Regions from separate parts of the Bacillus sp. PK3-067 genome, predicted to be linked through region 2. Evidence: riboswitches for the same ligand, from Rfam matches in the RefSeq annotation. Region 2 holds a riboswitch; each other region holds the start of a gene.
The links. A riboswitch is a leader RNA that binds a small molecule or an ion and turns the genes downstream of it on or off. The one in region 2 is predicted to bind S-adenosylmethionine.

Region 1: linked by a shared signal. The riboswitch ahead of M1D73_RS25540 (methionine ABC transporter ATP-binding protein) and the one ahead of metI (cystathionine gamma-synthase/O-acetylhomoserine thiolyase) in region 2 are both predicted to bind S-adenosylmethionine.
Region 3: linked by a shared signal. The riboswitch ahead of mtnK (S-methyl-5-thioribose kinase) and the one ahead of metI (cystathionine gamma-synthase/O-acetylhomoserine thiolyase) in region 2 are both predicted to bind S-adenosylmethionine.
Region 4: linked by a shared signal. The riboswitch ahead of M1D73_RS16920 (hypothetical protein) and the one ahead of metI (cystathionine gamma-synthase/O-acetylhomoserine thiolyase) in region 2 are both predicted to bind S-adenosylmethionine.

The regions. Positions count from the first base shown of each region.
Region 1 is NZ_CP096490.1:4,935,202-4,940,849, forward strand. It holds gene M1D73_RS25535 (methionine ABC transporter permease) at 1-227, opposite strand, end outside; gene M1D73_RS25540 (methionine ABC transporter ATP-binding protein) at 220-1,245, opposite strand; SAM riboswitch class I at 1,556-1,663, opposite strand; gene M1D73_RS25545 (hypothetical protein) at 1,789-2,133, opposite strand; gene M1D73_RS25550 (thioredoxin family protein) at 2,286-2,594, opposite strand; gene M1D73_RS25555 (toprim domain-containing protein) at 2,598-2,942, opposite strand; gene gcvH (glycine cleavage system protein GcvH) at 3,443-3,826, opposite strand; gene M1D73_RS25565 (arsenate reductase family protein) at 3,868-4,233, opposite strand; gene M1D73_RS25570 (hypothetical protein) at 4,644-5,171, opposite strand; gene M1D73_RS25575 (phosphatase PAP2 family protein) at 5,316-5,648, shown strand, end outside.
Region 2 is NZ_CP096490.1:4,254,356-4,260,003, forward strand. It holds gene metH (methionine synthase) at 1-855, opposite strand, end outside; gene M1D73_RS21900 (bifunctional homocysteine S-methyltransferase/methylenetetrahydrofolate reductase) at 855-2,687, opposite strand; SAM riboswitch class I at 2,758-2,867, opposite strand; SAM riboswitch class I at 3,071-3,181, shown strand; gene metI (cystathionine gamma-synthase/O-acetylhomoserine thiolyase) at 3,276-4,388, shown strand; gene metC (cystathionine beta-lyase) at 4,385-5,548, shown strand.
Region 3 is NZ_CP096490.1:4,062,204-4,067,851, reverse strand. It holds gene M1D73_RS20790 (pyridoxal phosphate-dependent aminotransferase) at 1-466, opposite strand, end outside; gene M1D73_RS20785 (carbon-nitrogen family hydrolase) at 481-1,344, shown strand; SAM riboswitch class I at 1,416-1,557, shown strand; gene mtnK (S-methyl-5-thioribose kinase) at 1,648-2,829, shown strand; gene mtnA (S-methyl-5-thioribose-1-phosphate isomerase) at 2,826-3,887, shown strand; gene M1D73_RS20770 (YvrJ family protein) at 3,955-4,116, shown strand; gene M1D73_RS20765 (3-hydroxybutyrate dehydrogenase) at 4,146-4,922, opposite strand; gene M1D73_RS20760 (PadR family transcriptional regulator) at 5,087-5,419, shown strand; gene M1D73_RS20755 (DUF1129 domain-containing protein) at 5,419-5,648, shown strand, end outside.
Region 4 is NZ_CP096490.1:3,290,037-3,295,684, forward strand. It holds gene M1D73_RS16900 (short-chain fatty acid transporter) at 321-1,667, shown strand; gene M1D73_RS16905 (hypothetical protein) at 1,708-2,061, opposite strand; gene M1D73_RS16910 (NAD(P)H-dependent oxidoreductase) at 2,058-2,633, opposite strand; gene M1D73_RS16915 (SWIM zinc finger family protein) at 2,657-3,046, opposite strand; gene M1D73_RS16920 (hypothetical protein) at 3,308-3,565, opposite strand; SAM riboswitch class I at 3,666-3,764, opposite strand; gene M1D73_RS16925 (hypothetical protein) at 3,896-4,087, shown strand; gene M1D73_RS16930 (YwiC-like family protein) at 4,118-4,840, opposite strand; gene M1D73_RS16935 (ECF transporter S component) at 5,023-5,648, opposite strand, start outside.

The sequences.
Region 1 (5,648 bases), 680 kb from region 2:
ATTAAAATGATGAATGGTATAGAACGGAATATATTTACGAATGCTCCAATCACCGTATTAATTGATTTGTTTTCCCATAAATTATCTTTTGCTGTCATGAAGAGTAACAATCCTAAAATGAGTCCTAAAACAAATGTCGCAAGAGCTGCGATTGCCGTCATATATAACGTTTCACCAGTTGCTTCTAACATTTGATTCCAATCAACATTTGCAAGTAACTTATCCATGTGCAATCACCTCCAGCTCTACTTGATCTTGATGAATTCCTTCTATTGCTTGCTGGATCGCTGTTTCCTCACCATTTAAATGAACAACTAAACTACCGTAAGAACCGTTATTCGTTTGTGCGATATTTCCTTGCAAAATGCTAACTTCTATGTCACTGCGTTGCATCAATCGTTGAAGCACTGGTCTTTCTACAGCCTCACCGATAAACTGCAAACGAATTACTTTTCCATCTGGATATTTTTCAATTAAACTTTCAATCGTTTCATTTGTATCTTCAGAATCCGTTAACTGCTGTACAAATCGTTTCGTAATATCTTGCTTCGGATTACGGAATACATCAAGTACTGGACCTGTTTCTACAATCTTTCCTTTCTCCATTACCGCAACACGATTACAAATCTTTCGAATTACGTGCATCTCATGTGTAATGAGTACAATTGTTAAACCAAGGCGCTTATTAATGTCTGATAGTAAATCCAAAATTTGATCTGTCGTTTCCGGATCAAGAGCTGACGTTGCTTCGTCACATAAAAGCACTTGTGGATTATTAGCTAATGCTCTTGCAATCCCGACGCGTTGCTTTTGTCCCCCGCTCAGCTGAGATGGGTACGCGTCTCCTCTTCCTTCTAATCCAACAAGATGAATTAATTCATCAACACGTTTTCTTCTCTTCGCTTTATCAACACCTGCAATTTCAAGTGGAAACTCTATATTTTCACGTACTGTTCGTGACCAAAGTAAGTTGAAGTGCTGAAAAATCATTCCAATTTCTTGCCTTGCCTTACGAAGTTCGCTTCCTGTAATTGCTGAAATGACACGATTTGCAATTGTAATTTGACCAGAAGTTGGTTTCTCCAACTGATTGAACAATCTAATTAAAGAACTTTTTCCAGCGCCACTATATCCGATAACACCAAATATTTCACCTTTATCTATTTTTAAATTGGCATTATCTACAGCAGTGACATCACCGCTTTTTGCTTTATATATTTTCTTTACATTCTCTAATAGAATCATGGTGTATCACCCCTTTTTTAAATAAAAAGCGCAAGCGGCTCGTTTAGAACAAGAGGGCGTTTGAATCCCTGACGTAGAGGCGCTTTTTGCCTCATAGGAAGGGATGAAACGACCGACTGTTCTAGCCGCTGGAGCTAGATTTCATAAAGATTTTAGGTCGACTCCGCAATTTTTTATTTTTAATGCGTGTAGTCCACTGTTATCATTACTTTTATTATTTGAATGTCCTCCACATTCAAACAATAAAAAAACCTTTCTGCTTTAGAGAAGCAGAAAGGTTTTTATGCGTATATAACAACATTATCCCTCTCTCTCATCTCTCAAAGCATTTGCTTTGCAGGAATTGGCACCATTTCAACATAAGTTGACGGTTGCCGGGCTTCACAGGGCACAGTCCCTCCACCTCTCTTGATAAGAGAAATCAGATTCAATTTTCGTCTGATTTGAAATTTATGAAATTGTCTATATTTTATGACTTGAATTGTATCAATATACACTCACCATGTCAACAGAAATTTTCGCAAAAAATGAAACTTCAGAATTTTAAGCACCTACTGACATCGGTTTACATATATGAAACATCGATTCCACTAATAACATCGTTCGGTACGTTCCCGAATATTGTACACGTCCATCATTCATTAGCATTTGCAATCGTACATTTCCATTCACCAATTGTTCTATATCCTTTTCATCTAAGCAAATGATTTGTTCCGTTCCTCTTTCCTCATGTACCAACTCTATATAATCTCTTGAAATTTGTAACGAACAACTTTCATCTCCAAAGCGAAAATTAACAGTTTTTTCTTCTTGTCTTAAAAGCGGTTCTAAATGATATTGACCATTAGCGTAATTTACAAATGATTGAAGCAAAGAATATAATCTCACCCTAAATCACATCCTTCATATCACTTTCTATTACATACCATTCCCTCTCACTAAAGAGCAATCCTGTTATTTTCGCTCGACAAATACTGTATCCATCCTGCATCTCGACATATTTCCCAAGAAATATGTCGAGGCGGCAAAATTTTTGCCGCCTACTTTAATTCCGTATATAAATATTCAACCGAATGAAATGCGTATATCTTCTTCATCAGTGTCCCATTTTCAAAAACAAGTAAACAAGGTACACTTTCAATCCCATACTCTTTTGCTAAATGCGGAGCATAATTTAAATCTAACATCCCAATTTTCAAATCTTCAATTGTCATCTCAACCACTGTTAACATCTTTTTTGCTAATTGGCATGTTCCACACATTGGAGTATATACATATAATACTGTTTTTTCTTCGTTCTCTATTAGGGCTGTAGCTTCGGCTCCTGTCCAATCAATCACTTCTATCATTCCTTACCGTAAATATTCTGTATAAACGTCAATGTCGGCTCCCCATAATACATTTGCTAAGTGTGTAGATGGCGCAGTTGCCACTTCTCGGTACGAGCGATCAATATAGATATGCTCGGCTTGCGGGAATTCTTTTCGAAATTGTTTCCTTAACTTTTCTCCAGCATCATCAGCATCCACTAGCACATACACTTCCTTATCAAAAAACTGATCAACGAGCTCATCCATTTTCGACAAACCAATTGTACCATTTGTACAAACAATTTCCACCGGTTCACGAATAATAGATTCAATCTTTCTTCTATCTGATGTACCTTCTACAATAATGACTTTTTCTACATAAATCATATGTCATCACCCGATCACCATATACTATACAACCTTGAACTTAGTATATAGTATATTCGTTATTTTCATGTTGTTTCCTGTTTATTTTTGCAAAAGAAAAGCGCAAGCGGCTCGTTTAGATTGTGAGGGGGGATGGAGCTTCTGACGTAAAGGCGCTTTTGGCCTTGTAGGAAGAAGCGAAGCCACCGAACAATCTAGCCGCTGGAGCTGGATCATAAAGAAAAGCGGAACCGACTGTTTAGCCCTGTTGGCTAAGGTTCTTTCGCACAGAAGACGCTTTTTGTCTTCTCGTGCGGAAGGTTCTTAGACATGAAGGGCTAGGAGGTGGAGCTGGACAATGAAAAGCGCAAGCGGCTCGTTTAGATTGTGAAGACTTATGAAACCTTACCAAAAAACAGTTTTTCTCATAATAGCTTATTTATTTACATATAACTTGAATTTCATTATTTCACAAAAAATAAAAAAGGACAGCACAAAGGCTGTCCTTTAGTCGACTATAATTAGTCTTGGTTTGTCATTTCTGCATATTTTTCTGCAGTTAATAACTTCTCAACTTGGCTTGCATCAGAAAGTTCAACTTTAACCATCCATGCACCCTCGTATGGAGATTCGTTAACAAGTTCTGGTTGGTCACTTAATTCTTCGTTTACTGCTACAACTTTACCGCTTACAGGTGCGTATAACTCAGAAACTGTTTTAACAGATTCTACGCTTCCGAATGGCTCGTTAGCTTCGATTGTTGCACCTACTTCAGGAAGTTCAACGAATACGATATCGCCTAGCTCACCTTGTGCAAAGTGAGTGATACCGATAACAACTTCATTACCTTCAGTTTTTACCCATTCGTGTTCTTCAGAGTAACGTAAATTATTTGGAATGCTCATGACTGTACCTCCAGTGAATGTATTAATTATGTAAAAATACCTTATTGGTACTTTTTCCACACACTTTCAAACTGCTCTTCATTAAAACCAAGTGTTACATTCGTTCCATCTGTTACAATTGGACGTTTAATCAACATGCCATCAGATGCTAAAAGCTCATACATTTCGTCTTCGCTTGCATCTTTCAACTTATCTTTTAGACCAAGTTCACGGTAACGCATTCCACTTGTATTAAAGAATTTTTTTAATGGTAATTCACTTTTTTCATGTAAATTACGTAAATCTTCTTTTGATGGTGGATTTTCAACAATATGAATCATCTCATATGCTACATCGTTTGCCTCAAACCATTTCTTTGCCTTTTGACATGTGCCACACTTTGGATATGAATAAAATGTTACTGTCATAAATTCACCTACTTTTTTACTAACCTTTACCTTTATCATATAGAAAACGTTTTATTATTTCAAACCATTATTCGCTAAACTTTTACTTATTTCGTGATAATTTTTAATAATCCTGCGAATTTTTCTTATTTTTCCGCCATTTGTTAAGAAAAAAATAAATATATAAATTTTTTAGATTCTGCACCAAACATATATCTTAAACAAGCGTTTGATTAATTCTCCATTTTCTTTCTTAACCTTTGAACTACAGGAGTTTCTTTCTACCGAACATACAGCTTAAACAAACGTTTGATTAATTCTCTATTTTTCTTTGTTAACCCTTGAGTTACATCGGTTTCTTCCTACCGAACATACAGCTTAAACAAACGTTTGATTAAAAAAATAAGAAGCCTCTTTTGTAGGCTCCTTCATTATCTATTTAAATAATCTGCAATTGTTTGAAATACGACGATATACATATTATGAATACTTTCTTCTGTATTTCCACCATTCGATAAACCAATTGCCCATTGTTGTCCTTCACCACTTCCGATATTCGCAAACCCTTGCGTATACATAGCATTTACATCTTTTCGGGCACTGTTATACTCTATCCCTTTTGTAATAAAAATCGAATATGATTTATCTTGTAAACCGATAAAAAACACTGGTTTCTTTAGTGATGAAAATACATTTTTATATTGCTCTGTTGAGGCTTCTTGAAAGTGATCTTTCATTATTAGAAAACCATCTACTTCCTTAGATTTCTTTTCCAGTTCCTCTAACTTCATTTCCTCAAACTTTATATTCCTAAACGTATCTTTCGGCTTTTCTCCAACAACTCCAATTACGAGTGCTCTTCCGTTATATTCTAATTTTTCTCCTTCGTTATTCTTTGCACACCCAGCACCTACTAGGCATAACAATATAAAAACTAAAAAATATGATAAACGCTTCATTTAGCACCCTCACCCTTCTTTTTAGTCAAGTGACAAAAACGTAAGGTTAATTCAAGAAAATGTAAGTAAAATCGATAGCCCAATTCACGTTTCTATATTATAATCAATTGAATTTACTTACATTACTAAACATAGGAGATCAACATGAAGAAATTTAAACTTTCATCTTTTCTTCCGTTAAGTTATATACTTCTACTCGTACTCGTAAGTCCCCTTTACGACGTATTAAATAAATCGACTGTTCACGCAGTAGACGTTACAACTGTAGTAGATGATTGGATTCCATTTGTAAAAGCATTTATTATTCCTTATTTACTTTGGTTTCCATACTTATACGGCGCACTTATTTATTACTGTTTTGCTGACCGAAAGCAATATTATGTTACTTTAAGTAGTGTTATTTTTGGAAAGCTTGCTTGTTTTTCTATTTATTATTTTTGGCAAACAACTGTACCGCGTCCGACTGTCGTTGGAACA
Region 2 (5,648 bases):
ACAACCACCAATAATATTAACCCATCCTTCTTCAGCAAATCGCTTCACCTTTTCAGCAAGAGAAGATGGAGATTCATGGTAATGTCCATCTTCATCAGGAAGACCTGCATTTGGATAACAAGAAATGTAACACTCCGATAAATCAGATAGTGAACGAATATGGTCCCTCATAAACTCCGGACCAGTCGCACAGTTTAACCCAACAGATAATGGTTTCATATGTTCTACTGATAAATAAAAAGCTTCAATTGTTTGCCCAGCCAGAGTCGTTCCCATTGGCTCAATCGTTCCTGAAATCATAATAGGAACCGTTTTTTTCAGTTCTTCAAAAGCGGCTTGAATTCCAATATAAGCTGCTTTCACGTTACGCATATCTTGACTCGTCTCAACGAGTAATACATCAACTGCTCCTTTTAATAATCCTCGTGCCTGCCTTGTATAAGCCTCAATCAATTCTTCAAAAGTCACACCACCTGTAACACTAATTGCTTTCGTTGTTGGTCCCATCGCTCCCGCAACATATACTTCCTTCCCGCTTTCTTTAACAGCTTGCTTCGCCAAAAGTGCTGCCTTTTCATTTAGTTCTTCATCTAAATGAGACAGATCATAATCACTTAGTACAATATTCGTTGCCCCAAATGTATTTGTTTCAATAATATCCGCTCCAGCTTCAATATAAGCTTTATGAATCTTTAAAATAACGTCTGGTCTTGTTTCCACTAAATATTCATTACAGCCCTCGTACTCTTCTCCTCCGAAATCTTCAGCAGTTAAATCCTCTTGCTGAATCATTGTCCCCATTGCACCATCTAATATTAAAATGCTATTTTTTAATTTTTCTTCTATACACTTCATCAATTAATACCTTCTTTCACTTCTTGCTTTTCTCTTACATATTTAACAAGATGTTCTGTAATTTCATACTTTAAAAATGGTGTAATAAGATAAATACCATTAAAATATTTCATCGCTGCGTCGACCAATTCTTGTGAAATGCGGATCCCTTCCTCAATTGCTGCCTCTTTCGTTTCATGTCCATCCATTCTCTCTCTTATTTCTTCAGGAAGAGTAATACCCGGCACCTCAAAATGAAGAAAATCTGCATTCCGCTTACTTACTAACGGCATAATTCCAATAAAAATAGGTTGTTCCAAATGCTTTGTCGCTTCATACACTTCTTCAATTAACTTGATATCGTAAATTGGCTGAGTTAAAAAATACTCCGCTCCAGCATCTATTTTTCGTTCCATTCGCTTAACCGCTGCTTTTAAGTGCCTCACGTGAGGATTAAATGCGCCGCCTACAGAAAACCTTGTCGCCGGTCCAATTGATTTCCCTAAAATTGAACGTCCATCGTTCATTTCTTTAATCATTTTAATAAGCTCAATAGAGGATAAATCATATACAGAAGTGGCACCGGGAAAATCACCAACGCGCGCTGGATCACCAGTTAAAGCTAACACTTCTTCCATCCCTAACGCCGATAAACCTAACAAATGAGATTGTAGTCCAATGACGTTATGATCTCTACACGTTAAATGCGTCAATACTGGGATATCATGCTTCGTTAATAACGCACCCATCGCCATATTAGAAACACGAGGCGATGCTAATGAATTATCTGCTAGAGTAATAGCATCTGCTCCCGCTCTTTTTAACGCTCTTGCTCCTTCAAAAAAACGCTGTGTATCTAACGTTTTCGGTGGATCTAATTCCACTACAACTGTTGTTTGTTTTTTCGCTTTCTCTGCTAGAGTGACGTGAGCCTTCGAACGTTTCTCATGCGTATGAACGACTTTCGGCCTTTGAATCGTGTCTTTTTCTATTACAGGGGTAATATTCGCAACAGCGCGCTTCATACTTTGAATATGTTCTGGAGTCGTACCACAACAACCACCCAATAACCGAATACCTTGCTCAATAAATCTCGGTGTCATCGCTTCAAAATAAGCTGGACTTCCCTCATATACGTAACGTCCATCCACATAATTCGGGAGGCCTGCATTTGGGTATGCTGATAAATAGCCATTTTGAGGAATCGATATCATTTTGAAAGCTTCCGTCATATGAAGCGGCCCTAGTTGACAATTCAATCCAACAACATTTGCACCGTAATCTATAAGTTGCTTTAATATTTCATTGACATCATTTCCATTTTGAGTCGTACCTGCTTCATGTAACGCTAATTGCGCAACAATTGGAATATTCGTTTGCTTACGCAATACTTTAACGGCATGAAGTAATTCAAATTCATCGTAAAAAGTTTCTAATAGTAATCCATCAACCTGTTCTTCTAGTAAAGCCCCTGCCTGTTCAAGTAACATAAACTCTCTTTCCATATCAGTCGTTGTAACAGCTCCGATATGTTTCATACCACCAATTGTTCCTAAAATTGCATTTTTATCTGTCACAGATGCTTTCGCTAGTTTTACTGCCGCTCTATTAATTTCTGTAACTTGATTTTCTAAACCATACATACGTAATTTCGCCTCATTTGCTCCATACGTATTCGTTTGAATTACATCTGCTCCAGCAGCTACATATTGTTTATGAATCGATATAATTAAGTCTGGATCAGATACATTCAATTCTTCAAAGCTACTTTGCAAACCATGTGAATGCAATAACGTCCCAACCGCACCATCACCTATTACAATTCCTTTTGATAATAAATCTAGTAATTTCACGACTCTCCCTCATTTCTATCAATATAAAAACCCCCTCTTCACTTTGAAGAGGGGGACATAATCGTTCCTCCTCTTATTATGCAAAACATTCGTTTTGCAGGTATTAGCACCGTTTCAAACATTTCGTTTGAAGGTTGCCGGGTTTCACAGGGCCTTTCCCTCCACCGCTCTCAATAAGAGTTGTCTTTATTATTTTATTTATGTAGCTAAAAGGAAATGCGTTCCCCTTTTAACAATGTTTGTTAATTTTTTAATAAATTTAGCATGCACAAAAGTAAAAGTCAATGACACTTGCGGAAAAATAAAAATTATTTAAAATAAAGTTGCAATTCAGTTATATTTTATTGTAAAGTTAAAAACATAATAAAAATTTCATACGAACATTCTTATCTAGAGAGGTAGAGGGACTGGCCCTGTGACGCCTCAGCAACCATTAACATTTTGTTAATAAGGTGCTAATTCCAGCAAATTGTGAAAGATTTGACAGATGAGAAGAAGACTCTATTCAAACCGAAAGCCTTCTTCTTAGAAGGCTTTTTTTATTTTATATTCACTTAATGTTTCAATTTAAAAAGGAGGAATTTTCATATGTCAACAATCGAAACAAAACTAGCACAAATCGGAAATCGCAGTGAAACTACAACCGGAACGGTTAATCCACCAGTTTATTTCTCAACCGCTTATCGTCACGAAGGAATTGGTAAATCTACTGGCTTTGACTATTCACGAACTGGCAATCCAACTCGAGGTCTTTTAGAACAGGCGATCGCAGACTTAGAATATGGCGAACAAGGTTATGCCTGTAGTTCAGGGATGGCGGCTGTTCTCCTCGTCCTTTCTCTATTCCGCTCTGGAGACGAACTTATTGTATCTGAAGATTTATACGGGGGAACGTATCGATTATTTTCTGAGCATGAAAAAAAGTGGAATGTTCGATGTAGATACGTAAATACACAGTCTATTAAACAAATTGAGCAAGCTATCACAACTGAAACGAAGGCTATTTTCATAGAAACTCCAACTAATCCATTAATGCAAGTTACTGATATTGCTGCTGTCGCAACTGTAGCGAAAAGGAACGGACTACTCCTTATTGTAGACAACACTTTCTACACACCTTATATACAGCAACCATTAACAGAAGGTGCTGACATTGTACTTCATAGCGCAACGAAATATTTAGGGGGACATAACGATGTACTAAGCGGGCTTGTCGTTGCAAAAGGAAAGGAACTTTGCGAGGAAATCGCTCATTATCATAATGCATCAGGTGCAGTTTTAAGCCCATTTGACTCATGGTTATTAATTCGCGGTATGAAAACGTTAGCGCTTCGCATGAGGCAACATGAAGAAAATGCGAAAGCAGTTGTTGCGTATTTAAATGATGAAGACGGGGTGACAGATGTATTTTATCCAGGAAGAGGTGGCATGATCTCATTCCGCCTTAAAGATGAAGCTTGGATTAATCCATTCTTACAATCTTTATCCTTAATTACATTTGCCGAAAGTCTTGGTGGTGTAGAAAGTTTAATGACTTATCCAGCAACGCAAACACATGCTGATATTCCTGAAGAAATTAGAACAGCAAACGGCGTATGCAATCGTCTTCTTCGATTCTCAGTTGGCATTGAAAATAGTAACGATTTAATTCAAGACTTAAAGCAAGCAATTAAACTCGTAAAAGAAGGTGTAAGAATATGAGCTATTCTATAGATACACTCTTACTACACAACCAATATAAACACGACTCGCAAACAGGCGCTGTGAACGTTCCTATTTATAACACATCAACTTTTCACCAGTTTGATGTAGATACGTTCGGAAAATATGACTATAGCAGGTCAGGAAACCCAACTCGTGAAGCTCTTGAAGATATCATTGCTTTATTAGAAGGCGGAACAAAAGGATTCGCCTTTGCATCAGGCATTGCAGCGATTTCCACTGCATTCCTCCTTCTTTCACAAGGTGATCACGTACTCATTTCAGAAGATGTGTACGGAGGCACTTACCGAGTGATAACTGAGGTACTCTCCCGTTACGGTGTTTCACATACATTTGTTGATATGACCAATTTAGAAGAAATAAAACAAAACATTAAACCAAATACAAAGCTCTTTTATGTAGAAACACCTTCTAACCCACTTTTAAAAGTGACAGATATTCGCGAGGTTTCTAAACTCGCAAAATCTATTGGGGCTCTTACTTTTGTTGATAATACATTTTTGACACCACTATTCCAAAAACCACTTGAACTTGGAGCTGATGTCGTTCTTCATAGTGCTACAAAATTTATTGCTGGTCATAGTGATGTTACTGCCGGATTAGCAGTAGTAAAAGATTCAGAACTCGCTCAAAAGCTTGGATTTTTACAAAATGCATTCGGTGCTATTTTAGGACCTCAAGATTGTTCTCTCGTACTTCGCGGTCTAAAAACATTGCATGTACGCCTCGAACATTCAGCTAAAAATGCCAATAAAATCGCACATTATTTACAAGAGCACTCTAAAGTAAAAAATGTCTATTATCCGGGATTACAAACTCATCTCGGATTTGATATTCAACAATCTCAAGCAACATCAGCTGGAGCGGTCTTATCGTTTACTTTGCAGTCAGAAGATGCACTCCGCAAATTTTTATCAAAAGTAAAATTGCCTGTTTTTGCAGTTAGTTTAGGAGCTGTAGAGTCAATTCTTTCTTATCCAGCAAAAATGTCACATGCAGCACTGTCGCAAGAAGCTCGTGATAAAAGAGGAATATCTAATTCATTACTTCGGTTATCAGTCGGTCTTGAAAATGTTAACGATTTAATATCCGATTTTGAAAATGCCCTTTCTTATGTAGAAGAACCTGTAAATGCATAGAGAAAAAGAAGATATGAGATTAGGTTTTCATATCTTCTTTTTATGCGGTTTAGCTATATTCATTTGAATTTCTTCTTTTCTTATAGTCCATAAAAAATAA
Region 3 (5,648 bases), 190 kb from region 2:
GTAAAAAGTTATTTTCTGCAATAAGTGGCATTCTTTCAAATTGTGCTTTTGCTAAAGCAACCCCGGATAAATAATCTGGATAACCTGGATCCGGAACGAGAATCGTATCACCAGGATTTGTAAAACAAATCGGTAATTCTACTAGTCCAGCCTTCCCACCAAACAAAATAGCAACTTCAGTTTTTGGGTTTAATTCGACGCCATATTCACGTTTATAGAATGTAGCCACGGCTTCCTTTAAGCTTTCATGTCCGCGAAATGGCGGATATTTATGATGAATGGTCTTTTCGGCAGCATCTTGTAAAGCTTTTACGATATGCTGCGGTGTTGGTTGATCTGGATTACCTTGACCTAGATTAATAACATCGTGACCAGCTGCAACGACTTTGTTAACTTTTGCAACAAGTGAAGCGAAAAATTGTGTTGGCAATGATGTTACTATCTCAGAAGGTTGAAATAATTTCATACTTTCCACCTCTTTTGAAAGTTGTTACAATTCTAGTGACAAATGATATAATCTTTCCAGTATTTTGTAAAGAGAAAAATAAGAATGGGGCTGAAAAAATGAAAGTCGCATGTATTCAAATGGATATTGTTTTTGGAGATGTAGAAAAAAATATTGAGAATGCTAAAAATAAAATAAGTGAAGCTATGAAGGAAAGGCCAGATGTTATCGTCTTACCAGAACTATGGACAACAGGATATGATTTAACGAGACTTTCTGAAATTGCAGATAGGGATGGAGTGGAAACGAAAGAAAAGTTAATAGAATGGGCGAAGCGATATGATGTACATATTGTTGGTGGGTCCATCGCAAAGCAAACAGAGCAAGGCGTTACAAATACGATGTATGTTGTAAATAATGAAGGACAGTTAGTCAACGAATATAGTAAAGTACATTTATTTCAGCTTATGGATGAACATAAATATTTAATAGCTGGTAATGGTACGGGCGAATTTAAGCTAGATGATGTTGAATGCGCTGGAACAATTTGTTATGATATTCGTTTTCCAGAGTGGATGCGTGTTCATACTGCTAAAGGGGCAAAAGTATTATTTGTTGTAGCTGAATGGCCATTAGTTCGTTTAGCACATTGGCGTTTGCTATTGCAAGCAAGAGCAGTTGAAAATCAGTGTTATGTTGTTGCGTGTAATAGAGCAGGGAAGGATCCGAATAATGTGTTTGCAGGTCATTCTTTAATTGTGGATCCTTGGGGTGAAGTTGTAGTAGAGGCGAATGAAGAGGAATCAATTTTATTTGGAGAGCTTGAATTCGAGAAAATTAAAGAAGTACGTAAAGGAATTCCAGTTTTTGCGGATCGCCGTCCAGAATTATACAAATAAAATGTTGACAAGTGATTTTTATTCTTGGTATAGTCTTCAACATAAAGTTAAAAATTCAAAAAATTATACAACTCTTATCAAGAGCAGGTGGAGGGATTTGGCCCGATGAAGCCCAGCAACCGACCGTAATACCATTGTGAAATGGGGCGTTTATTACGCCAAAAGGCACGGTGCTAATTCCAGCAGAAAGTAAAACTTTCTGGCAGATAAGAGGGGAGAAGATAAACTTCAAACCTCTTTCTTAGTGGAAAGAGGTTTTTCTATGTTAGAAAAACCTCTGAATTTAAAAAGGGGGAGAAGAAGATGGGATATTATTCATTAACAGAAATAACAGCTGTACAATATGCGAAAGATCATGGCTATTTTGAAGAGAAGGCAAATGTCATTTGTCATGAAATTGGAGATGGAAACTTAAATTACGTGTTTAAATTAGATGATGGAGAGAAATCCATTATAATAAAACAAGCACTGCCTTATGCGAAAGTAGTTGGTGAAAGCTGGCCATTGTCTATAAAAAGAGCAACGATTGAAAGCAAGGCATTACAAATTTTTGCGCAGTATGTACCGGATTATGTTCCAGTAGTGTACAGTCATGACGAAGAGTTAGCGATAACGGTAATAGAAGACTTATCAAGACTAACAATTACAAGAAAAGGATTAATAGACGGAGAAGAATATCCGCTTTTATCCCAGCATATTGGTCGTTTTCTAGCACATGTTTTATTTTACACTTCAGATTTTGGTTTACAGTCAAAAGAGAAAAGGGTACTAGAAGGTACCTTTGTAAATCCGGACCTTTGTAAAATTACAGAGGATTTAGTGTTTACAGATCCTTTTGGGCATTATGATACAAATGATTATGAGCGAGATTTACAGCTCGTGGTTGATGAACTTTGGAGTGATAAAACTTTAAAACTAAAAGTAGCACAATATAAATATAAGTTCTTAACAAGAAAAGAAACTCTTATTCATGGTGATTTACATACTGGTAGTATTTTTTCGTCACCTTCTGAAACGAAAGTGATTGATCCAGAATTTGCGGCATATGGCCCATTTGGGTTTGACATAGGTCAATTTATTGCAAATCTATTATTAAATGCGTTATCTAGAGAAGAAGAAAAGAGAAGTGTACTATTTTTCCATATAGAAAAGACGTGGAGTTATTTTGTAGAGACTTTTACAAAGTTATGGATTGGAGAAGGTGTAGAAGCATATACGAAAGAAAAACAATGGTTACCAATTATTTTGCAAAATATCTTTACTGATGCTGTTGGATTTGCCGGATGTGAACTAATTCGTAGAACAATTGGTTTAGCTCATGTAGCAGATTTAGATGAAATAGAAAATAAAGAAACAAGAATTCAAGCTAAGAAACAAGCGCTATCCTTAGGAAAAGAACTAATAAAATATGAATCTAAAAGTGCTGATATTCAACTGTTTCGAACATTATTTCAACAGACAGTTTCAAGGGGTGTAAAAGCATGAGTACAATCGTTACTGTTCCGAGATCTGTAAGTTGGAAAGGGGATGCAATTGCGGTATTAAATCAAACGAAATTGCCACATAGCACAGAATACAAAACATTAACGACTATTGAAGAGGTTTGGAAAAGTATCATAATGTTAGAAGTACGCGGAGCGCCTGCAATTGGAATTGTAGCTGCATTTGGCTTGGCGCTTGCAGCGAAAAAATATAATACTTTACATATCGAAGAATTTCAAAAGAAGTTTAATAGAGACTGTAACTATTTAGGGACATCACGCCCAACGGCAGTAAATTTATTTTGGGCAATTGATCGTATGAGAGAATCTATTCGAGAGATTACTACAATAAAAGAAGCACAAAAAATATTAGAAGAAGAAGCGCTTCGCATTCAACAGGAAGATGAAGAGGTGTGTCGAAATATTGGGGAATATGCGTTAACATGTTTTAAAGATGGCGATAATATTTTAACAATCTGTAACGCTGGAAGTATCGCAACTGCCAGATATGGAACTGCATTAGCTCCCTTTTATATTGGAAAAGAGAAAGGTGTGCGTTTACATGCATATGCGTGTGAAACGAGACCAGTTTTACAAGGTGGTCGCTTAACGACGTGGGAATTGAAGCAAGCAAATATTGATGTGACCCTTATAACAGATAATACTGCAGCTCATGCTATTCAAACGAAAGAAATAAACGCAATTATTGTGGGGGCGGATCGAATTGTCGCAAATGGAGATACAGCCAATAAAATAGGGACAATGAATTTAGCTATTTTAGCAAAGTACTTTAATATCCCATTTTACGTTGCTGCGCCACTGTCAACATTTGATGTTACGAAAGAAACTGGAGCCGAAATTATTATTGAAGAAAGAGATGAAACAGAAGTTACGAAAATCTTTGGAAAACAAGTAGCACCAATTGGAACGGATGTTTATAATCCAGCATTTGACATAACGCCGAATGAATTAATTACAGGAATTATTACTGAGAAAGGTATTATACGCGGGGATTATAAACGAGAAATTGCATCATTATTTGAAAAACAAGCTAATACATAATAGCTTGTTTTTTTATGCCTAAATGCAGTGTTTTCTCTTACTTATATAATGAAAGGAGGGGAAGAGGGTGGAAGAGTGGATCAAGATGATAGGTAATGTAGGGTTTCCGATTGTTGTAACATTATATTTACTCCACCGTATTGAAAGTAAATTAGAGGGGGTAATTGTTGCAATTGAGAAGCTCCCGCGGCAATTACTAAAGTACGAAGATCCTCGGGATAAAAAATAAAGTTTGCTCTTCTTGAGCAAACTTTATTTTTATTGAGCGGTATAACCACCATCGATAACGACAGCTTGACCAGTTATACCTTTAGCTTTTTCACTCGCTAAAAACATCGCATAATCTGCAATTTCTTGTACTTGTAATAAGCGCTTTTGTGGAACGAGTGGATAAATAACATCTTCTAAAACATTTTCAAGTGGTACATTTCGTGTAGTAGCTAAGTCTTGTAGTTGATTACGTACAAGGGGGGTATCAACATAACCAGGGCAAAGGGCATTAACAGTAATACCATGCGTAGCACCTTCTAAAGCGGCAACTTTTGTTAATCCAATTACGCCATGTTTTGCACTATTGTAGGCAGCTTTTCCAGCAAACCCGACAAGGCCGTTAATAGAAGCGACATTAATAATACGACCATATTTTTGTTGTTTCATAATCGGAAAGGCATGCTTAATTGCAATAAACGGAGCAATTTGCATAATTTGAATTAGTAGCTCGAACTTTTCAGTTGGAAAGTCTTCAATGGGTGAAACGTGTTGCATTCCTGCGTTGTTAATTAATATATGTAATGAACCGAAATGATCAACTGTTTGAGAAATTGCTGCTGTAATTTCCTCTTCAGATGTAACGTCACATTTTAAACCGATAGCTTGAAAACCTTCATTTTGTAATTGTTCAGCAGCTTCTTTTGCACGTTCTTCAAGCCGATCGGTAATCACAACTTTTGCACCTTCTTTTGCAAAAGCCTTTCCCATTTCATAACCAATGCCACTTGCAGCACCTGTTAAAAAGACAACTCGATTTGTAACCATGATGAAAAACATCCCTTCATAATAAAGTTTTCATAGTGCTCTATTTAGAGAAGCTATAATGAAATTCCTGCAAACATTTAGAAAAATATCGTTAGCTATCTTGTTTTGCAAAATAGTCTTTGCTATACTATTTTGTAAAGCAAGGTAGTAGGAGGATTTGAATTATGTCGACAAGTCAAATGCTGAAAGGGATTTTAGAAGGATGCTTACTTGCTATTATTTCTGAAGGCGAAATATACGGTTATGAAATGAGTGAAAAGCTAGCGAAGTATGGTTTTACAATGGCGAGTGAGGGAAGTATTTATCCGTTATTAATACGAATGCAAAAAGAAGGACTAATAACAAGCGTAATGAAGGAATCTCCATCTGGTCCAAAGAGAAAATATTATACATTAACAGAAAAAGGCGAGGAAGCACTTGATGAATTTATGGATCGCTGGGAAACGATGCAAAGTAGTGTAGAACGTCTACTTGAAGGGAAGGGAAGGAGAAAATAATGCTATCAAGTGAAGCGCGAAAGTTTTTGTTAGATATGAGATTATTTTTGACGGCAAAGAGTGTGAAAGAAAGCGATATTGAAAATTTTATAGAAGATGCGGAACTCCATTTAATTGAGGGTGAGAGTGATGGGAAAAGTGTAGAAGATATTTTCGGAAGCTCACCGAAAGAATATGCAAATGAACTTGTCAAAGTAATGGAAAGAGATAGACAGGAAACGTGGAAGCA
Region 4 (5,648 bases), 960 kb from region 2:
GTATAAACATTTTTAGCTAGATTTGTGCTAAAACATATTTCTCATGTAATGCAACACTATTGTATTTAATCTCCTCTCCCTTTGCAACAGTTGCTTTGAAGCCAGCTAGTAACCTTTCTCTATACTATCCCTATAAGTGCTACCCCATTTCCAACCGTTTTTCTTCTAGTATATTAAAAGCAGAATTTGATACGAGGCTCTATATCAATCTATCAATAAATTACCACTCTGTAAATATCTGAATTTTCTTTATATTGAAGGTTATCTCCTAAACAACCTCGAATAATTGTAATACATATACATAAGGAGGTTGATCTATTTTGTTTCGTTCCTTTACAAATGGTTGCGTCGCCTTAGTGCAACGCTTCTTGCCAGAACCGTTTATTTTATCATGTTTACTAACTGTTTTCGTTATCTTCTTTGGTATGTTTGCGACTCACCAAACACCTGTAGAAATGATTAATCACTGGGGTAATGGAATTTGGGGACTCCTCGCCTTTTCTATGCAAATGGCACTTGTACTCGTGACTGGATCTGCTTTAGCAAATGCTCCTCTTATTAAAAAAGGATTAACGAAAGCTGCCAGACTACCAAAAACAACTGGACAAGGCATTATTGCCATTTCAATTGTAAGTTTACTCGGTGCATACATAAACTGGGGCTTTGGAATTGTTGTATCTGTTTTATACGCAAAAGAAGTGGCAAGGCAGCTGGACGGATTAGATTATAGACTAGCAATCGCCTCTTCTTACTCTGGATTTCTCATTTGGCATGCCGGTCTTTCTGCCTCTATTCCTCTTACGTTAGCAACAGGCGGTGAAACGTTAATTAAAACGACTGCTGGAAGTATTAAAGAGGCGATTCCAATAACAGAAACGTTATTCTCACCATACGCTCTCGTTCCAGTTATTATTTTTCTCATTACGATGCCTCTCATTAATAAAGCGATGCATCCAGATGAAAAACATACGATTACAGTAGATCCTAGCGTGTTCCATGAAGAAGCTGCTGCTCAAGAAGTAGAAAAAAATACGTTCGCTGAAAAGATGGAAAATAGCATTATTATTACACTTTGCGTTGGATTGTTAGGTCTCATTTATATTTTCAATTACTTTTATACGAAAGGTTTTAACCTTACTCTCGATATCGTGATTTTTATGTTATTAATTGCAGGTCTTATTTTCCACCGTACTCCGATTCAGTATATTCGTGCTTTTTCAGACTCTACGAAAAGTGCTTCTGGCATTTTACTTCAATTTCCGTTTTACGCAGGAATTATGGGCATGATGATTGGAGCAAATAGTGAAGGACTTTCACTTGGAGGAGCTATTTCTAATTTCTTTATTAGCATTTCAAATGAAACGACTTTTCCGCTCTTTACATTTTTAAGTGCTGGCATTGTTAACATTTTCGTTCCATCTGGCGGCGGTCAATGGGCTGTGCAAGCACCAATTATGATTCCAGCTGGCGCTGAACTTGGTGTACCTGCTGCAAAAACAGCAATGGCAATTGCATGGGGCGATGCTTGGACGAATTTAATTCAACCTTTCTGGGCATTACCAGCATTAGCGATAGCTGGTTTAGGTGCTCGTGACATTATGGGATTTTGTGTTGTGAACTTACTATATGCGGGTTTTATCATTAGTCTATGTTTCTTATTTATTTAAACAAAAAGCTAGTTTTATACTAGCTTTTTTACATAATAAATCACTTATTTCCCACGCAATTTATAATCTTCTCCCACTCTGATTCCGTAAGATGTAATGACTCAAATGCAAAAAAATCTTCGCAAATTTTTCCGATCAGGTGTGGATGTTCCCTCAAAAAATTCCACTGTAACGCTTTAGGAAGAAAATATGTTTCATATTCTTTACTTCCCCTTACTACCTGATCAACTTCTCTTTCACAAATTCCTCTTATTAAATAATCATTTCTTAACTCTATTTGAATTTGCTGAAATGTTTCGCTGCATTTTTTCAATTGAAGTAAACACGTAACATACTTCCGAAAAAGTTCGCCATCATACTGAACACAGTTTATAATACGATCGACTTCATTCATAATGCACGAGCCTTTTCTTCTATTTGTAATAACCATTTCTCACGCTTTGATACTTTACTCGTTTTCACAGATTGAAACACTGACCGTTTTATATCGCGAATGCCACAAAAACGTAAAATACCTCTCTTCATCATAATCCAATCTGCTGATCGATATAACAATGCGACGTACCATAGAGGCGAGTCTAACGTATTAATAACCCATGCTTTTTTCCCTTGCAATAATCCTTTCGGCAGAGCCCCTTCATATTTATAAGCAAATCCAGCTACGAAAATACGATCGATAAATCCTTTTAAAATTGCTGGCATCCCCCACCACCATATTGGATAGATGAATAGAAGTGTATCTGCTTCTTCTACTAACGTTCTATACCGAGCTGTTTCCTCTTCATTTACTAAATCGCGTCTTTTCTTCTCTTCATTAAATACGAGGACTGGATCAAATTGTTCTTTGTATAAATCAAGTACGGTAACTGAATGATTTGTTTCCTGTAGTCCTTTTTGCACATGATTGAAAATCGCCGCGTTAAAACTTGAAGGGTTAGGATGAGCATATATAATTAGTACGTTCACTACAAAACAACTCCCTCTATACGTTAAAGTTTCTCCTTCTTTAATAACTTCTCTACAATTTGTACGTTTTTCGAACTTTGCAACAATCGATTTAATAATATAAGTAACTCTTCTTTTTCTAAATCTTTCAGTTTCTCTTTAACTGCACTCTCACCAGCACCTTGCATATCATAAACAACTGCCACCATATGTTTACAATAATTTTCATAGGGACACTCACAGTTACTTTCTGAAAAATCTTCGAGATCGATAACTACTTCATAATTCCCTGCATTTCCAGTAACGAAAGCAAACACTTTTTTATCTTGTATTTCAACATCTTCTACATGCCCATCTTCATAATATTCATATCCCTTATCTACAATGTACTTTGGGATCCATTTCGTTATATCTTTTAATAAGTAAGCGTACATAATTGTACCCCTTCCTTTAATTCCCTTTTGACTTCAAAAATCCTGCATGTTATTCTAATTACTGTTAAGTAGCAAGTCTACGTGACAAAACGACTGACACCTATTCGGCGAAGGTGTCTCTTTTCATTTGCAGCCGATATGAATTGCCTCTTTCAGGCACATTCAATTTTTGACACTACACACTCAACACCATTCCCTGTATCAGGCTGCTTTAGCAGTCTTTTACTCTACATACTCCGTTATTTTAAGAAAAAAGAGAGCTTAGCTCCCTTTTCTCGCCTTATACAATACCCCTTTTTCAGCATAGAGATATTCATCAGCTAATGTAATTTTCCCATCCAGTTTTAGTTCGTCTAATAATCTTGATAAATAAAATTGATGCAACATCTTTTTCGTGAATTTTCCTTCATGATGCGAAACGATATGTTCTTGAATATCTAACAATGATATCGGCTTATCTTGCTCTATCATATATTCATAAACTGTACTACGCAGTTTTACGTATTTTTCGAGTGTCACAGTAATGCGCAACCCCTTTCTTCTTAATATAAATTTTCGTAATCGGTTTTTTTGCAATAAAAAAACCTCTCCGATAAGAAGAAGTTACGTATATATCTTCGTCTTATCTCCCAGAACAAATATGTTCTGCTGGAATTAGCACCTGCATCGCGGTTGCTGGGTTTCATCGGGCCAGTCCCTCCACCTCTCTGGATAAGAAAATATTCACTTAATTCTTACTATACGTAATTCCACTTCAATTGTCAAACAAATATAATAAATATAACAAATTATATTTTCTTCCTTACTGTTCATACTACCCATATACGAACATGCAAGGAGGATTATGAAATGCATCAAAATGCTCGCGGATATGTACAAGATTCTTTTCAATCATTACAAGAAGCTAAAAATTGTTTAGAAGAAGCGCTCGAAACAGTTGAAAAAGATTTTAATCGCGCTCGTATTGAACAATCACTTTATGCTGTTGAACAAGCTATTCAACGTTGCGAGTACACCGTTCACATTTTAGAAAAAGATTAAAAACTTCCCATCAATTGATGGGAAGTTTTTTCAAATGGCATACTTCATAATTATTGCCGTTATGATTAAAAAATATACAGAATTAGCAATTTCTAAAATTCCTACTTTCATAATAGAAATTTTTTTGCCATACAACACAATTGCTCGAATGACACTTGGTATAAAAATAAGAGAACACCACGGATTAATCACAAATATGATTATCGTTAATACGATATGATATCCCCAAGATACAAGACGATACTTCGGGTTATTTTTTTCACGAATCATCGTTTTCACATAGAACGTACTACCTAAAAAGTATAAAAATGAAATAAGCGCAATGAATAATGCTGTATGATCGATTTGCTTCATTGAAAAGTAATAACTAATTAACCCACCGATACAAAACACAATAATCGCACAAATATCATTTAATAGTGCTCTTTCATTTTTTTGACGAGCGTAATACATATTCACTATAAATAATGGAATCATTACTATTACGAATAAAAGAATTCGCCACTCATATAATAAAGAAATCATCCCAAATAGGAACGCAATAATAAAATAAATAATGGCAACTTGTAAAAACTCTTTTTTTCGTCTTTGCTTTATGTACGTAAGAAATGGGTACGTAGCTAAATAGATAAAGAACCACGCTAAAAACAATGGAATATGATAAATAGTAGGTTTCCCAAGTATGACACTTAATAAAAAAGGAATAACAAGCATGGCCCATGCACCATGTTGTTTCGGAATAACTAACTTCATTAACTATACACCTCCCTTTTGAAAAAAGTTCTCACCTACAATTATACAAATAATTTTATATAATAGCGGATGCATATTGAATCGATTTTTTGACAAAAAAATGCTCCTTACATTATGTAAGAAGCATGAAAGAGGCAAACGAATATGTAAGTCGCGACCCTACCTTATATGAGTATGCTTTTCTATGTCACGTTATGCTCATCTAATATACCGTATTTCTTTTTAAATCTTGTAAGAATCGTAATCCATGAAGTACTAAATAGTAATAAGAAAATAACATTCGAAATCGCATGGCTCAAATCAAAGTAAAAACTTGCGATATAATACGAAATGACAGTTTCCCATGTTGCTTCTCGTATAAAACCGAGAAGGCCCCAGAAATTCATAATCCAGCCAAATAAAAAGCCAACAATTACTCCGTAAAGAAGTCTTCCCCATAGCTTTTTCATAAAAAATGTATTACGAAGTAAACCTGCTATAAAACCAATCATGCCCCACGAAAACATTTGCCACGGTGTCCATGGACCTTGTCCTAAAAAAATATTAGATACGATTGCTGCTGTAGCACCAATCATAAAACCAGTTTCACTTCCAAATACAATTGCAGAAACGATAATGACAAAAGAAGTTGGTTGTACACTTGGTAAAATAGAAAATGGCACCCGGCTTACTGCTGCAATTGCCGCTAATACAGCAACGAGAACAATTTCACGTGAAACAAACGCCTTTCTTTCAAAACGGATATAGAAAGGTAACATAATAACCGCTAATAGAAACAAACTACTTAACATGTAATAACCGTCCATAA